One region of the Streptomyces sp. NPDC048644 genome, then DNA from elsewhere that is predicted to be linked to it. Evidence: riboswitches for the same ligand, from Rfam matches in the RefSeq annotation. Region 1 holds a riboswitch; the other holds the start of a gene.
The links. A riboswitch is a leader RNA that binds a small molecule or an ion and turns the genes downstream of it on or off. The one in region 1 is predicted to bind cyclic di-AMP.
Positions count from the first base shown of each region.

Region 2: it holds a riboswitch for cyclic di-AMP, as region 1 does, so the genes downstream of both, ACGFNI_RS27960 (NlpC/P60 family protein) here and ACGFNI_RS12580 (transglycosylase family protein) in region 1, are expected to answer to the same signal.

Region 1 is NZ_JBICVO010000005.1:37,098-44,306, reverse strand. It holds gene ACGFNI_RS12595 (LysR family transcriptional regulator) at 1-689, shown strand, start outside; gene ACGFNI_RS12590 (cytochrome P450) at 772-2,124, shown strand; gene ACGFNI_RS12585 (transglycosylase family protein) at 2,480-3,463, shown strand; cyclic di-AMP (ydaO/yuaA leader) riboswitch at 3,682-3,890, shown strand; gene ACGFNI_RS12580 (transglycosylase family protein) at 3,895-4,578, shown strand; gene eno (phosphopyruvate hydratase) at 5,072-6,358, shown strand; gene ACGFNI_RS12570 (septum formation initiator family protein) at 6,611-7,069, shown strand; gene ACGFNI_RS12565 (DUF501 domain-containing protein) at 7,180-7,209, shown strand, end outside.
Region 2 is NZ_JBICVO010000015.1:61,706-68,914, forward strand. It holds gene ACGFNI_RS27950 (peptidoglycan DD-metalloendopeptidase family protein) at 1-1,567, shown strand, start outside; gene pcrA (DNA helicase PcrA) at 1,644-4,103, opposite strand; cyclic di-AMP (ydaO/yuaA leader) riboswitch at 4,403-4,587, shown strand; gene ACGFNI_RS27960 (NlpC/P60 family protein) at 4,595-5,779, shown strand; gene ACGFNI_RS27965 (hypothetical protein) at 5,991-6,344, opposite strand; gene ACGFNI_RS27970 (GNAT family N-acetyltransferase) at 6,535-7,209, shown strand, end outside.

The DNA.
Region 1 (7,209 bases):
CGTTCGTGCCGGTCGCCCGGCAGGCCCTGGCGTCGGCCGAGCGGGCCCGCGCCGAGGTGGAGGCGGTCGCGGGCGAGGTGCGCGGGCAGCTCGCGGTCGGGGCGATCTCGACCCTGTCGGCCGTCGATCTCGCCCAGGAGCTGGGCGCGTTCCGCACCCGCTATCCCCAGGTGCGGGTCGGCCTCCGGATGGAGATGAGCGACGAGCTGATCGAGAAGGTGCGGCAGGGCGCGCTGGACGTCGCCTTCGTCGGCCTGGTGCCGGGCGCGCGGGTCACCGGGGTACGGGAGAGGGAACTGGCGCGCGGCGAGCTGGTCGCGGTGGTGCCGCCGGGCCATCCGCTGGCCGGGCAGGAGCGGACCGGTCTGGCGCGGCTGGCCAGGGAGACCTTCGTCGACTTCACGGCGGGCTCGGCCGCCCGCAGGCAGCGCGACGACGCCTTCCGTGCCGCGGGGCTGAACGCCGACGTGGCCTTCGAGGTGACCACCGTCGAACTCCTGGCGAAGCTGGTGCGCGCGGGGCTCGGGGTCGGCATGGTGCCCGAGGGCATCGCGGGGGAGCTGACCGGGCTGCACGTCGTCCGTGTCCGCCCGGCGCCGCGGCGCATCGAGCGGGTGGTGTGGCAGGCGCTCGGCCCGTCGCCCGCAGCCGCCGCGTTCCTGGCGGGCCTCGGGGTGGACCCGGGGTGAGCACGGCCCGCGCGGCCGGGGCGCGGGCGTACGGCGCGGGCGCCCGGCGAGGCGCGGGCGCCGCAGCGGTTACCGTCGAAAGGTGCACGACAAGCCCGACACCACCCCCGACACCGTCCCCGGCGCCGCCCCCGCGGGCCCGCCCGCGCGCTGCCCCGCAGCCTCCGCGCCGCCGCCCGCCCCCGAGCTGTTCACCTGGGAGTTCGCCGCCGATCCTTACCCGGCGTACGCCTGGCTGCGGGAGCACGCGCCGGTGCGCAGGACCGCGCTGCCCAGCGGCGTCGAGGCATGGCTGGTGACGCGGTACGCCGACGCCAGGCAGGCGCTCGCCGACGGCCGGCTCTCCAAGAACCCGGTGCACCACAGCGAGGCCGCGCACGGCAAGGGCAAGGTCGGCATCCCCGGCGAGCGCAGCGCCAACCTGATGACCCACCTCCTCAACATCGACCCGCCCGACCACACCCGGCTGCGCCGCCTGGTCTCCAAGGCGTTCACCCCGCGCCGGGTCGCCGCCTTCGCCCCGCGCGTCCAGGAGCTGACCGACGCGCTCATCGACTCCTTCGCGGCCCGCGGCGAGGCCGACCTGATCCACGAGTTCGCCTTCCCGCTGCCCATCTACGCGATCTGCGACCTGCTGGGCGTACCGCGCGAGGACCAGGACGACTTCCGCGACTGGGCCGGGATGATGCTGCGGCACACCAAGGCGGGCCAGGCGGGCGGGCCGCGCGGCGGCGTGGCCAAGGCGGTGAAGAAGATACGCGGCTATCTCGCCGAGCTGATCCACCGCAAGCGCGCCGAACTGCCCCGCGAGGCGGCCCCAGGCGAGGACCTCATCTCCGGCCTGATCCGCGCGTCCGACCACGGCGAGCACCTCACCGAGAACGAGGTGGCCGCGATGGCGTTCATCCTCCTCTTCGCCGGCTTCGAGACCACCGTCAACCTCATCGGCAACGGCACCTACGCCCTGCTGCGCCACCCGGAACAGCGCGCCCTGCTCCAGAAGTCCCTGGCGTCGGGCGACGACGGCCTGCTCGCCACCGGCATCGAGGAACTGCTGCGCTACGACGGCCCGGTGGAGCTGGCGACCTGGCGGTTCGCCACCGAGGAACTGACCATCGGCGGGGCGCGGATAGCCGAGGGCGACCCCGTACTCGTCGTGCTGGCCGCCGCCGACCGTGACCCCGAGCGGTTCGACGAGCCCGACACCCTCGACCTGGCCAGGCGCGACAACCCGCACCTGGGGTACGGGCACGGCATCCACTACTGCCTGGGCGCCCCGCTCGCCAGGCTCGAAGGCCAGGCCGCCCTCGCGACGCTGCTGACCCGGCTGCCCGACATCCGGCTCGCGGCCGAACCCGACGAGCTGCGCTGGCGCGGCGGGCTCATCATGCGCGGACTGCGGTCCCTCCCGGTGGAGTTCACCCCGGCACCGTGACGGGGCCGGGAACCGGCCCGGCGGCGGGCCCGGTTGACGGCCGCGCGGGCCGGTCTGCTACCGGCTCGGCGACGTGCCTGATGAGGGCCGTGACAGCCGATTTCTTGACGGTGCGTCAGCTACGTGACCTCTACGTGATCTCCGCTACACCGGCTTGTGACGACCCGTGAGCCCGGCTACCTTTCGACCGAACCTGTGCTCGACCGCCCCGGCGGGACGGCCGCGCCGAAGCCTCGGCCGGCCGGCATCCGCCGGTGCGACAACTCAACGCCGCTCGAAAGGCAACCGCATGCGCTCCGGGAACGGCCGCCATCGTCGACCCCGTCAGGCACCGGCCCTCTTTGTCACGGCGGGAGTGGCCGGCGCCGGCATCGCCATGCCACTGCTCGGCGCGGGCTCCGCACACGCCGCCGACACCGCCGCCTGGGACCGCGTCGCCCAGTGCGAGAGCGGCGGGGTGTGGAGCGGTGCGTCAGGCGACGGCTACGGCGGTCTCCGGCTCACCGCGGACCTGTGGCAGGAGTACGGCGGCCTGGCGTACGCGCCGCGCCCCGACATGGCCAGCCGCGCCCAGCAGATAGCCGTGGCCGAAAAGATCCTGGACGACCGTGGCCCAGGCGCCTGGCCGGGCTGCGCCGTCGACGCCGGCCTCTCCCGGGGAGGCCGCGCACCGGACGTCGATCCGGGCAGCACCGACGCGCCGACCCCCGCCCCCACGGACCACGACGGCCAGGGCGCAGGCGGCACGGACGACGCGACCGATCCGGCCGACCCGACCGATACTTCCGGTTCACACGATTCACCCCCCTCACCTGACCCGTCCGACCCGTCGCACCCGTCGGACACCTCGGACCCGTCCGGTACTTCGGGCTCGCACGACCCCGCCACCGACCCGTCCGACGCCACCCCCCGCCCCGGTGCACCGGACTCCGGGCACACCGAGGGCGACGGCAGCGGCCACGACGGCAAGGGCGAGGGCGCGAACGGCGATCACGAGGCGCCAGGCGCGGGCGACTCCGACGCGTCCGACGGCTCCGGCGACTCCGCGACGCCCGGCAGCGGGAGCCCCGACCCGACGCCGCCCGGCAAGCACCGCGGCGGCGAGGGTACGGACGACGGCGGCAGGACCTCGGGGCGGCACGCCTCGCGGGGTGACGGGGAGCGTACGCAGCCGGCTCGCGGCGACTACACCGTGCGCCCCGGTGACAGCCTGTCAGCCATCGCCGAGGCCCGGGAGCTGCCCGGCGGCTGGCCCGCGCTGTACGAGCGCAACCGCGAGGTCGTGGGCTCCGACGCGGACCTCATCCACCCCGGACAGCATCTCGATCTCGGGCGCTGAGCGGGTAGTTAGTCGGCTTTTGCCCCTTTTGGTGAAAGTGAGACATGGCTCTCGTTGACGCCTGCGGTGTCCGACCCGTCCACTGAATCCATACCGCGCCCTACCTGCGGAAATATGAGCGCTCTGCGGTTATTGGCGGTCAACTGGGTGCAGAAAACGGGGTTTGAACCGCACAGGGGTTCATGTCTACGGTCAGGACCGCTCGCCAAAGCGGGCCCTTCGCTCACACGCCGAATCCTGCCGGTGGGTGAAGGCGGTCGACGCGCAAGCGCCGAAGGCAGGAGCGGGGGAACCAAGGTAAGTGCCGGCCCCGCCCGTGAAAGCGGGTCAGCCGGCTTGGGGTGAAGACGTGTGTGAAGCACACACGGCCGGGCAGCTCACAGCCCGAACCCGACAGCTCACCTCGTAGGCGTCGGTGAGGAAAACGAACCATGCTGATCAACAAGGGCAAGCACCGTCGTCCGTCCAAGGCCGTCCGCGTCGCCACCCTCGCCGGTGTCGCCGGTGCCGCTGTGGCCGTCCCGCTGATGGGCGCCTCCTCCGCCTCCGCCGCCTCGGTCGCCACCTGGGACGCCGTCGCCCAGTGCGAGTCCGGCGGCAACTGGTCGATCAACACCGGCAACAACTACTACGGCGGCCTGCAGTTCTCGCAGTCCAGCTGGGCCGCCGCCGGCGGTACCCAGTACGCGCCCCGCGCCGACCTGGCCACCAAGAGCCAGCAGATCGCCGCCGCCGAGAAGCTGCTCGCCATCCAGGGCCCGGGTGCCTGGTCCTGCGCCGGCGCCGGCAACCTGACCTCCGGTGGCCCCGCCGCCAGCGTCGACACCTCCTCGGGCTCCGGCACGACCAAGGCCGCCCCGCAGCAGAAGGCCGAGACCCCGGCCCCGCAGCACAAGAGCGCCCCCGCCCCGCAGGCTCCGGCCCCGCAGCAGCAGAAGTCCCAGCCGGTGCCGAAGTCCGACCCGCACGGCAACTACACCGTCAAGTCCGGCGACACCCTCGCCAAGATCGCCAAGGCGCACGGCACCAACTGGAAGTCCGTCTACGCGAACAACAAGTCCGTCATCGGCGGCAACCCCAACCTGATCTTCCCGGGCCAGAAGCTCAGCATCTGAGCCCACCCCTGGCAGGGCCTTGAGGGCTCCGTGCCCGGTGCCTCCTCCCGGATGACCGCAGCGGTTCGCGCGTACGGCGGTCCGCGCGAACCGCTCGCCCGGGAGGCGGCGAGGGCCGAAGAGCCGGAGCGCGCCCGGGAGTTCGCTCATATCTCCCGGGCTGCATCAAATGCACGCAATGCGCATTGAGTTCCCTCTCGCTCCTACTCATCCCGCTCTGCCCGTTTTCTCCCCGCGGGATACCCCGTCCGGCGCGTTCGTCCCCGCATCGCGCCGCGGCGGGGTCTCTCCGTTCCGTACCCTGGTGCCGGACACAGCGACGTGACCGCCCCTTACAGCTGCTCTCCCGCCCGGCGGACGAAGCTGCCCGAACTCCTGCGAACTGGGCCTTTGGGTCACTCTTCCTCCCGCCGAGGGGGCTGAGGGCGAGCGGAACGGCAACAGGCCGTTAGGCTCGTGCTGCAGAACTCCAGACACCCATGAAGGAGACAACGTGCCGTCCATCGACGTCGTCGTAGCCCGCGAAATTCTCGACTCGCGAGGTAATCCCACGGTCGAGGTCGAGGTCGGCCTCGACGACGGCAGCACCGGCCGTGCCGCGGTTCCGTCCGGCGCCTCGACCGGCGCCTTCGAGGCCATCGAGCTCCGCGACGGCGACCCCGGCCGTTACCAGGGCAAGGGCGTCGAGAAGGCCGTCCTCGCCGTCATCGAGCAGATCGGCCCGGAGCTGGTCGGCTACGACGCGACCGAGCAGCGGCTGATCGACCAGGCCATGTTCGACCTGGACGCCACCGACAACAAGGGCTCCCTCGGCGCCAACGCCATCCTGGGCGTCTCCCTCGCCGTCGCGCACGCCGCGTCCGAGGCCAGCGACCTGCCGCTGTTCCGCTACCTCGGTGGCCCGAACGCGCACGTCCTGCCCGTCCCGATGATGAACATCCTCAACGGTGGGTCGCACGCCGACTCCAACGTCGACATCCAGGAGTTCATGATCGCCCCGATCGGCGCGGAGTCCTTCTCCGAGGCGCTGCGCTGGGGCGCCGAGGTCTACCACACCCTCAAGAAGGTCCTGAAGGAGCGCAACCTCTCCACCGGTCTCGGTGACGAGGGCGGCTTCGCCCCGAACCTCGGCTCCAACCGCGAGGCGCTCGACCTGATCCTGGAGGCCATCCAGCAGGCCGGTTACGTCCCCGGCCAGGACATCGCGCTGGCGCTCGACGTCGCCGCGTCCGAGTTCTACAAGGACGGCAAGTACGCCTTCGAGGGCTCGGACCGCTCGGCCGCCGAGATGACCGAGTACTACGAGGGCCTCGTCGCCGACTACCCGCTCGTGTCCATCGAGGACCCGCTGTTCGAGGACGACTGGGCCGGCTGGCACGTCATCACCGAGAAGCTCGGCGCCAAGGTCCAGCTCGTCGGTGACGACCTGTTCGTCACCAACCCCGAGCGCCTGGCCCGCGGCATCGAGGAGAATTCCGCCAACGCGCTGCTGGTGAAGGTCAACCAGATCGGCTCGCTGACCGAGACCCTGGACGCCGTCGAGCTGGCCCAGCGCAACGGTTTCAAGTGCATGATGTCGCACCGCTCCGGCGAGACCGAGGACGTCACCATCGCCGACCTCGCCGTCGCCACCAACTGCGGCCAGATCAAGACCGGCGCCCCGGCCCGCTCCGAGCGCGTCGCCAAGTACAACCAGCTGCTGCGCATCGAGGAGATCCTCGACGACGCCGCCGTCTACGCCGGCCGCTCCGCCTTCCCCCGGTTTCGCCCTGCGAACTGATCAAGCACAGCGCCCCGCGAACTGATCAGGCACAGCACCCTGCGAACCGATCAGCCGCGGCGCCCCGCGAACTGACCGGAACGGCAGGGCCGATCGGCCCGAGCGTGGCGTCCCGCCTCGCAGCGTCCCCGGCAGCGGTCCCGTACCGTTGCCGGGGACGGCTTTGTCTCCGAACGGCCAGGACCGGCGCGGAGCGTGGCCGCGGAGCGTACGTTCGTACCTCCGCGAAGACGGCAATCCAGGGGAGGCGACGTGCCCGCTGACCGGTTCTCGACCGCGACCCGGCTCAAGGCGCTCGGTGAACAGGCGGCGGCCCGCGTCTACCGCGCCCGGCGGCCCCGCCGCAACCGGCTGACCGGCCGCGCCGCCCTGCTGGCCCTGGTGATGTGCTCCCTCGTCGTGGCGCTCGCGTACCCGATAAGGCAGTACGTGTCGCAGCGTTCGGACATCGCCGACCAGCGCCGCAAGGCCCAGGAAGCGGGCCGGACGCTGGACCGGCTGCGCGACGAGAAGGCGCGCTGGCAGGACCCCGCGTACGTCGAGCAGCAGGCCAGGCTGCATCTGCACTTCGTCAGGCCGGGGGAGACCGGCTACCTCGTCCAGGACGGCACCGGCGCCGGTACGGGCGCCGGGCGCAAGGGCGCGGGGGCGGCCGAGCGGCCCTGGTACAAGAATCTCTGGGACGGCGTCGACTCGGCCGACAAGAGGTGACCGACCGGACCGTCCCGCCCGCCCCGACCCGACCTGTCCCCGCCGCAGGCGGCGCACGTGCCGCACCGGCCCCCGCCCGCCCGCGGACCCCGATCCCACCGAAAGCGCACATGGACACCGCCCCGCCCCAGACCGAGCCC
Region 2 (7,209 bases), on a different contig from region 1:
CTTCGGCTCCCTCCCCGGTTCGTACGACACCGGGCAGTACGGCGCCGACCCCTACGCCACCGGCTCGTTCGGCACGACTCAGCACGGCGCGGCCCAGGGAGCGGAGTCCTACGGGGCCGACGGCACCGGCGGATACCCGGCGGGCGGCTACCCACCGGGCGGGTACGACACCGGCTCCTTCGACACCGGTTCCTTCCGGACCGCGTCCTACGACACCGGGACATACGGCACGGGCGCCTTCCCCACGGACACGTACGGAGCCGACGCCTACGGCCACGACTCGGCAGGCGCGCAGCCGGACGGTTCCGGCTACGACCCGTACGCCCACACCGCCTATGAGGCACCGGGCTACGACACCCACGGCTACGCGGCACCTGGCTACCACCCCAACGGCCAGGACACCGGCGGCTATCAGGCCGCCGCCCCCGCGGCATACGGCACCGGGACGTACGGCACGGGCGCCTTCGACACCACCGCCTTCGACGACGGCCTCGGCACCGGCGGGTACGGCACACCGGGCGAGGACGAGCCCCGGTACGACCACGGCACCGCCTACGGATCCGGCGCGTACGGGACCGGCGGGTACGAAGCCACCGCCGTCCAGGAGGCCATCGGCCACGACGCCACCGCGGTGTGGCCGACGGTGGACCAGGCGCCGACCGCGACCATCCCTGCCCAGGCGGGCCCGCCGCGCGACGACTCCGGACCGCCCGCGCCCGCCGGGCGCCCGCGCGGCGCATCGGCCGCGGTGGCCGAGGCGTTGACCCAGGCCACTCCGGTCGTCACGGCAGTCACGCCCGACGCCCCTGAGGGCCCCAAGGCCGTCCGCGGCCGGGGCCGCCGCCGCACAGCCAAGCGGTCGGCGCTGCTGACCGTCGCCGTACCGTCGGTCGCCGCGATGGGTGTCTGCGCCGTCGCCGCTGCTGCCGTCGGCGGGTTCGGCGGGGAGGAGAAGGACGAGGCGGCCAGCCAGGGCGCGCCGGACGCGGGCGGCGTCAAACCGTCCACGGCGAACAACAAGCTCGACACCCAGCTCGCCGGACTCAGCGCGGGCGCCGACGACTTCGCCGACCGGGCGAGCCGTACCCAGGAGCGGATCGACCTCAAGGAGCGGCAGGCCGCCGAGAAGGAACGCAAGGCGAAGGAAGCGGCCCGCAAGGAGGCCGAACGCCCGAAGTTCCTGCTGCCGGTCAAGCAGCACGGGCTGAGCGCCCTCTACGGCCAGGCCGGCGTCAACTGGATGTCCGTGCACACCGGCATCGACTTCCCGGTCGGCTACGGCACTCCCGTGATGGCCGCGACCGACGGCACCGTGCGCACCCAGTGGAACTCCGCGTACGGCAACATGGCGATCGTGACGGCGCCCGACGGCACCGAGACGTGGTACTGCCACCTCAGCAGCACCAAGGTCCGCTCCGGGTCGGTCAAGGCCGGCGATCAGATCGCGTACTCCGGCAGCTCCGGCAACTCCACCGGGCCGCACATGCACTTCGAGGTGCGCCCCGGGGGCGGCTCACCGATCGACCCGCTGCCCTGGCTGCACAGCCACGGCCTCAACCCGAACTGACCGGCCGCCCCGAACTGACCGGCCCCGCCCGGCCCGACGCCCTGACGGCGGCGGGCCGACGGAACGGCCGCGGGCTCTAGAGCTTCTGCACCGGCGCGTACCGCAGCAGCAGCCGCTTCGGCTTCTCACCGCCGAAGTCGATCGTCGCCTCGGCGTTGTCGCCGCTGCCCTTGACTCCCACGACCGTGCCGAGGCCGAAGCTGTCGTGGGTGACGCGGTCGCCGACGGCCAGCGCGACGACCTGCCGGTCGGACGAGCGCCGGGTCGCGAAACCGCTCGGCCCCTTGGCGCGCGAGGACGAGAAGCCGGAGCCCGTTCCTCCGCCGGAGCCGAAGCCGCCGGATGACAGCCCGCCCATCGAGGCGGACGGCGTCGCGGGCCCGGTGCGCTTCCAGTCGACGTACGCCTCCGGGATCTCCTCAAGGAACCGCGAGGGCGGGTTGTACGACGGCTGGCCCCAGGCGCTGCGCATCGTCGAGCGGGTGAGGTAGAGCCGTTCGCGGGCGCGGGTGATGCCGACGTACGCCAGCCGGCGCTCCTCCTCCAGCTCCTTGGTCTGGCCCAGCGAGCGCATGTGCGGGAAAACGCCGTCCTCCATGCCGGTCAGGAAGACGACGGGGAACTCCAGGCCCTTGGCGGTGTGCAGGGTCATCAGGGTGATGACGCCGCTGCCGTCCTCCTCCTCGTCGGGGATCTGGTCGGAGTCGGCGACCAGCGCGACCTGCTCCAGGAAGTCGGCGAGCGTGCCCGGGTTGTCCTCGCCGCGGTCCTGCTCGAACTCCAGGGCCACGGCGGCGAGTTCCTGGAGGTTCTCGATCCGGGTCTCGTCCTGCGGGTCGGTGGAGGTCTGGAGTTCGGCGAGGTAGCCGGTGCGCTCCAGGACCGCCTCCAGGACGGTGGCCGGTCCTGCGCCGGATTCGACGATCGTGCGCAGCTCTTCCATCAGCGTGTTGAAGCGCCGGACGGCGTTGGCCGAGCGGGCGGCCATGCCGTACGCCTCGTCGACCCGGCGCAGGGCCTGCGGGAAGCTGATCTTCTCGCGGAGCGACAGGGCGTCGATCATCGCCTCGGCGCGGTCGCCGATGCCCCGCTTGGGGACGTTGAGGATCCGGCGCAGCGGGACGGTGTCCTCGGGGTTGGAGAGGACGCGCAGGTACGCGAGGACGTCGCGGACCTCCTTGCGCTCGTAGAAGCGGACGCCGCCGACGACCTTGTAGGGCAGCCCGACCCGGATGAGGATCTCTTCGAAGACACGGGACTGGGCGTTGGTGCGGTAGAAGACGGCGACGTCGCCCGCCCTGGCATCGCCCGCGTCCGTCAGCCGGTCGATCTCGTCGGCGACGAACTGCGCCTCGTCGTGCTCGGTGTCGGCGACGTAGCCGGTGATCCTGGGGCCCTCGCCTGCCTGTGTCCAGAGGTTCTTGGGGCGGCGGTTCTCGTTGCGTTCGATGACGGCGTTGGCGGCGCTGAGGATCGTCTGCGTGGAGCGGTAGTTCTGCTCCAGGAGGATCGTCGTGGCGTTGGGGTAGTCCTCCTCGAACTGGAGGATGTTGCGGATCGTGGCGCCGCGGAAGGCGTAGATCGACTGGTCGGCGTCGCCGACCACGCACAGCTCGGCGGCGGACTCGGGCGGACCGACCAGCTCGCGCACGAGGGTGTACTGCGCGTGGTTGGTGTCCTGGTACTCGTCGACCATGACGTGCCGGAAGCGGCGGCGGTAGTGGGCGGCGACGTCGGGGAACGCCTGGAGGAGGTTGACGGTCGTCATGATGATGTCGTCGAAGTCCAGGGCGTTGGCCTCGCGCAGCCGCGCCTGGTACATCGCGTACGCCTCGGCCAGGGTCTTCTCGAAGCCGTCGGCAGCCGTCCCCGCGAAGGTCTCCTCGTCGATGAGCTCGTTCTTGAGGTTGGAGACCTTGGCGCTGAAGGACTTGGGCGGGAAGCGCTTGGGGTCGAGGTCCAGATCGCGGCAGACCAGGGCCATCAGGCGCTTCGAGTCGGCGGCGTCGTAGATCGAGAACGACGAGGTGAAGCCGAGCTGCTTGGACTCGCGGCGCAGGATGCGGACGCAGGCGCTGTGGAAGGTGGAGACCCACATGGCGTTCGCCCGCGGGCCGACCAGTTCTTCGACGCGCTCCTTCATCTCGCCCGCGGCCTTGTTGGTGAAGGTGATCGCGAGGATCTGGCCGGGGTGCACGCCGCGCGCGCCGAGCAGGTGCGCGATGCGGTGGGTGAGCACCCGGGTCTTGCCGGATCCGGCGCCCGCGACGATCAGCAGCGGGCTGCCGGTGTGCACCACGGCCGCCTTCTGGGCGTCGTTGAGCCCCTCCAGGAGGGCGGCCGGATCGACCGCGGGGCGGGCAGCGCCGTCGCGGTAGTACGCCTCCCGGGGCACGGGGGCGTCGAACTTCCCGTCGAAGAGGTCGTGCGGAACCTCCTCCGGGGCCGGGCCGTGCTCGTCCTCGGGAGGGGGCGGGGGGTGCTCGCCCTTCGGGCCGAGATCCGCCAGGAAGCTGTCGTCAAAGAGGCTGCTCATCGCCCACCGAGTCTAGGCGGCCCCACTGACATCCGGTCCCGAAGTCCGGGAACGGCCGCACGGGAAGCGTCCCGGCCGTGCAGAATCCGTTTCGGAGACGTGGAGCCGTCTTCACAGGAGCCGCCCCGAGGCTTCCCCGCACTGCCCGAAACCGACATCCAACGCAATCACCGTCGCCTCACCTTCAGGTCACGAAAAGGTTTCGGGCAATTCGAACATCAGCCTTCACAGGAGCCACACGAGTTGGCTACCGTGCTCGCTCGGGCAGCCCGCATCCCCGCGTACGACAGCGTGCGCACGGGTCGCCTCCGCCGAGTCCGGCCCTGCCCCTGGGCACCCGGAGCCGGGGACCCACCAGCACCACCGGGGTGAATCGATCGGTACGGCCGCCGCGCGCGGGCGTACGGACCGTAGGGCAAGCCTTCCGTCTGCGACACCGCCCGAACCCGACAGCTAACCCGGTAGGCGGTCCACGGAAGGAGTCGCCGGCCTTGGCGTCGCATCGCAAGCCGCGCACCCGCGTCCTCGCCTCACCCGGAAGCCGCCGCACGGCGGTCGGGATCACCACCGCAGCACTCGCCTCGGTCACACTGCTGTCGCAGTCAGCCGAAGCGGCCCCCAGGAGCCCCCGGCCGACCGTCGAAGAGGTCAAGAAGAACGTCGACGACCTCTACCGCCAGGCCGAGGTGGCGACCCAGAAGTACAACGCCGCCAAGGAGCACGCCGAGCAGCGGCGCGAGAAGGTGACCGAACTCCAGGACTCCGCGGCGAAGCGCACCGACAAACTCAACGCGTCCCGGCGGGAGCTGGGCACCTACGCCTCCGCGCAGTACCGCACCGGCGGCATGAGCCCGACCGCGCAGCTGATACTCGCCAAGGACCCGCAGCAGTTCGCCGACCGCAGCCACCTCATGGAGCGGCTGACCGGACGTCAGCAACAGGCGGTCGCCGACTACCAGGAGCAGCAGGCGGCGGCAGCGCACGAACGCGCCGAGGCCGTCCACAGCCTGGAACGGCTCCAGGAGTCCCAGACCTCCCTCCAGGAGTCCAAGCGGACGGTGCAGGGCAAGCTGACCGAGGCCCGGCAGCTGCTGTCCCGGCTGACCGCCCAGGAGAAGGCGCGGCTGGCCGAGCTGGAGCGCAAGAAGGAGGAAGCCGCCAAGCGCAAGGCCGACGACATGGCGCGCCGGCAGGCCGAGAAGGAACGCCAGGAGCACGGGGGCGACCGCGGGGGCGACGGCGGGTCCGGTGGCGGCTCGACAGACGGTTCAGACGGTTCAGGCGGCTCGGGCGACTCGGGCGGCGGATCCGACGACGGCACGTCCCTCACGAAGGCCAAGAAGGCGCTCGCCTTCGCCCGCGCCCAGATGGGCAAGCCGTACGTCTGGGGCGCGACGGGCCCCAACTCCTACGACTGCTCCGGCCTGACGCAGGCGGCATGGAAGGCGGCCGGGGTGAACCTGCCGCGTACGACGTGGGATCAGGTGAAGACCGGCGAGCGGGTGGCCACCAAGGACCTGCAACCGGGCGACCTGGTGTTCTTCTTCAAGGACATCAGCCACGTCGGGATGTACATAGGCGGCGGCAAGATGATCCACGCCCCGAAGCCGGGCGCCAGCGTGCGGGTGGAGTCGATCTACTACATGCCGATCTACGGGAGCATCCGCCCGGCGTAGGCCGTGTCGGGCCCGCTCCCCCGCGACACCTCGGTCGCGTCGGGACCGCTCCCCCCGCGACACCCCAGGAACCACCCGCAGCACCCCACGCACCACCCCCCACAGCACAGAACCGCGCGGCCCTCGGGCGGTCGGACGGCCGGAACGGCTGACGACGCGAGGGCCGCGCGGTTCACCGTGCGGCATACGGGGCGCAGCGGCCCCTGCGGGCTCAGGTCCAGAGCACCGCGATGAAGATGTTCACCATCGTGAGCAGGCCGACGGCGCCGAAGAGCGGCTTGGCGACCTTCTCCTCGTCACGCTTGACGTAGACCAGGCCCAGGATCACCACCAGGACGGCCAGCTTGATGCCGATCTTGATGTTGTCGACCGGGCTGCCCTGGGCCTGGTTCAGGCCGACCAGCACGATGCCGGTGACGAGCATCGTCAGCGCACCGTGCAGCATGGCGGGCACGAAGCGGGCCGTGCCCGCGCTCATCGCCTTCATCTGGGTCAGGAAGCCGCCCAGGAGGGAGGCGATACCGATGATGTGCAGGCCGACGAAGATGTTGATGACTACGTCCATGGTGCTGGATCGTAGCCCTCCCAAACCACGACCCATCGGGCAGGGCGCCCCGCCGTCGCACACCGCCGTGTGCTCCCCCGACCGCAGGACGCGGCCCGGTGGCAGCAGCCCGCAGAGCCGTCCCCGGACACCCGTGCCGGCCCGGAAAATACAGCTGAAGTCGATCATGGATGCGGCCTACGCTCGGCCCATGGCCCCCGCCACGGACTCCTCCCCGGCCCCCTCGCCCGCCGCACCCTCCGAACTCGCGCGGATCGTCGGCGTCTGGGCCGACGGCTGGGCGCGGGCCCGGCGGACCGCCGCGCCGTCTGCGGTGCCGGGCGGCTTCCGGATCGAGGTCGGACGGCCGCACCACATCGCCCGCTACGTCCTGCCGGCGGCCGACCCCGACGTGCTGGGCGAGCTGGCCCGCCGCATCGACGTGCCCGGCCTGTGGCTCAAGATCTGCGCACCGCGCGAGCGGGTCGAGCGGCTGCTGCCTCCTGGCTGGCAGCTCAGCGAGCCTCAGTACCTGATGACGACCACGCTGGGACCGCCCGGCGACCCCGCGCCGCCGCGCGGCTACCGCCTCAGCGTCCACCACGACGCGGACCGTGGCCTGATCGAGGCCCGGGTCCTGGACGGTACGGCCCCTGCGGCTCCCGCGGCCCGTACGGGAAGCCCGCATCCGGACCCTGATCCGACCCCGGAGGCAGCCCCGGATCCGGACCCGGAGATCTTCCCGGCAGGCGGTCTTGCCGCGCTCACCGACGGGGCGCCCGGTGCCCTGCGCGGACCGCGGTCGGTCGTCTTCGACATGATCGGCACGGCGGCCGGGCACCGCCGCAGGGGGCTGGGCCGGCTGGTGATGGCGGCGCTCGCCGGC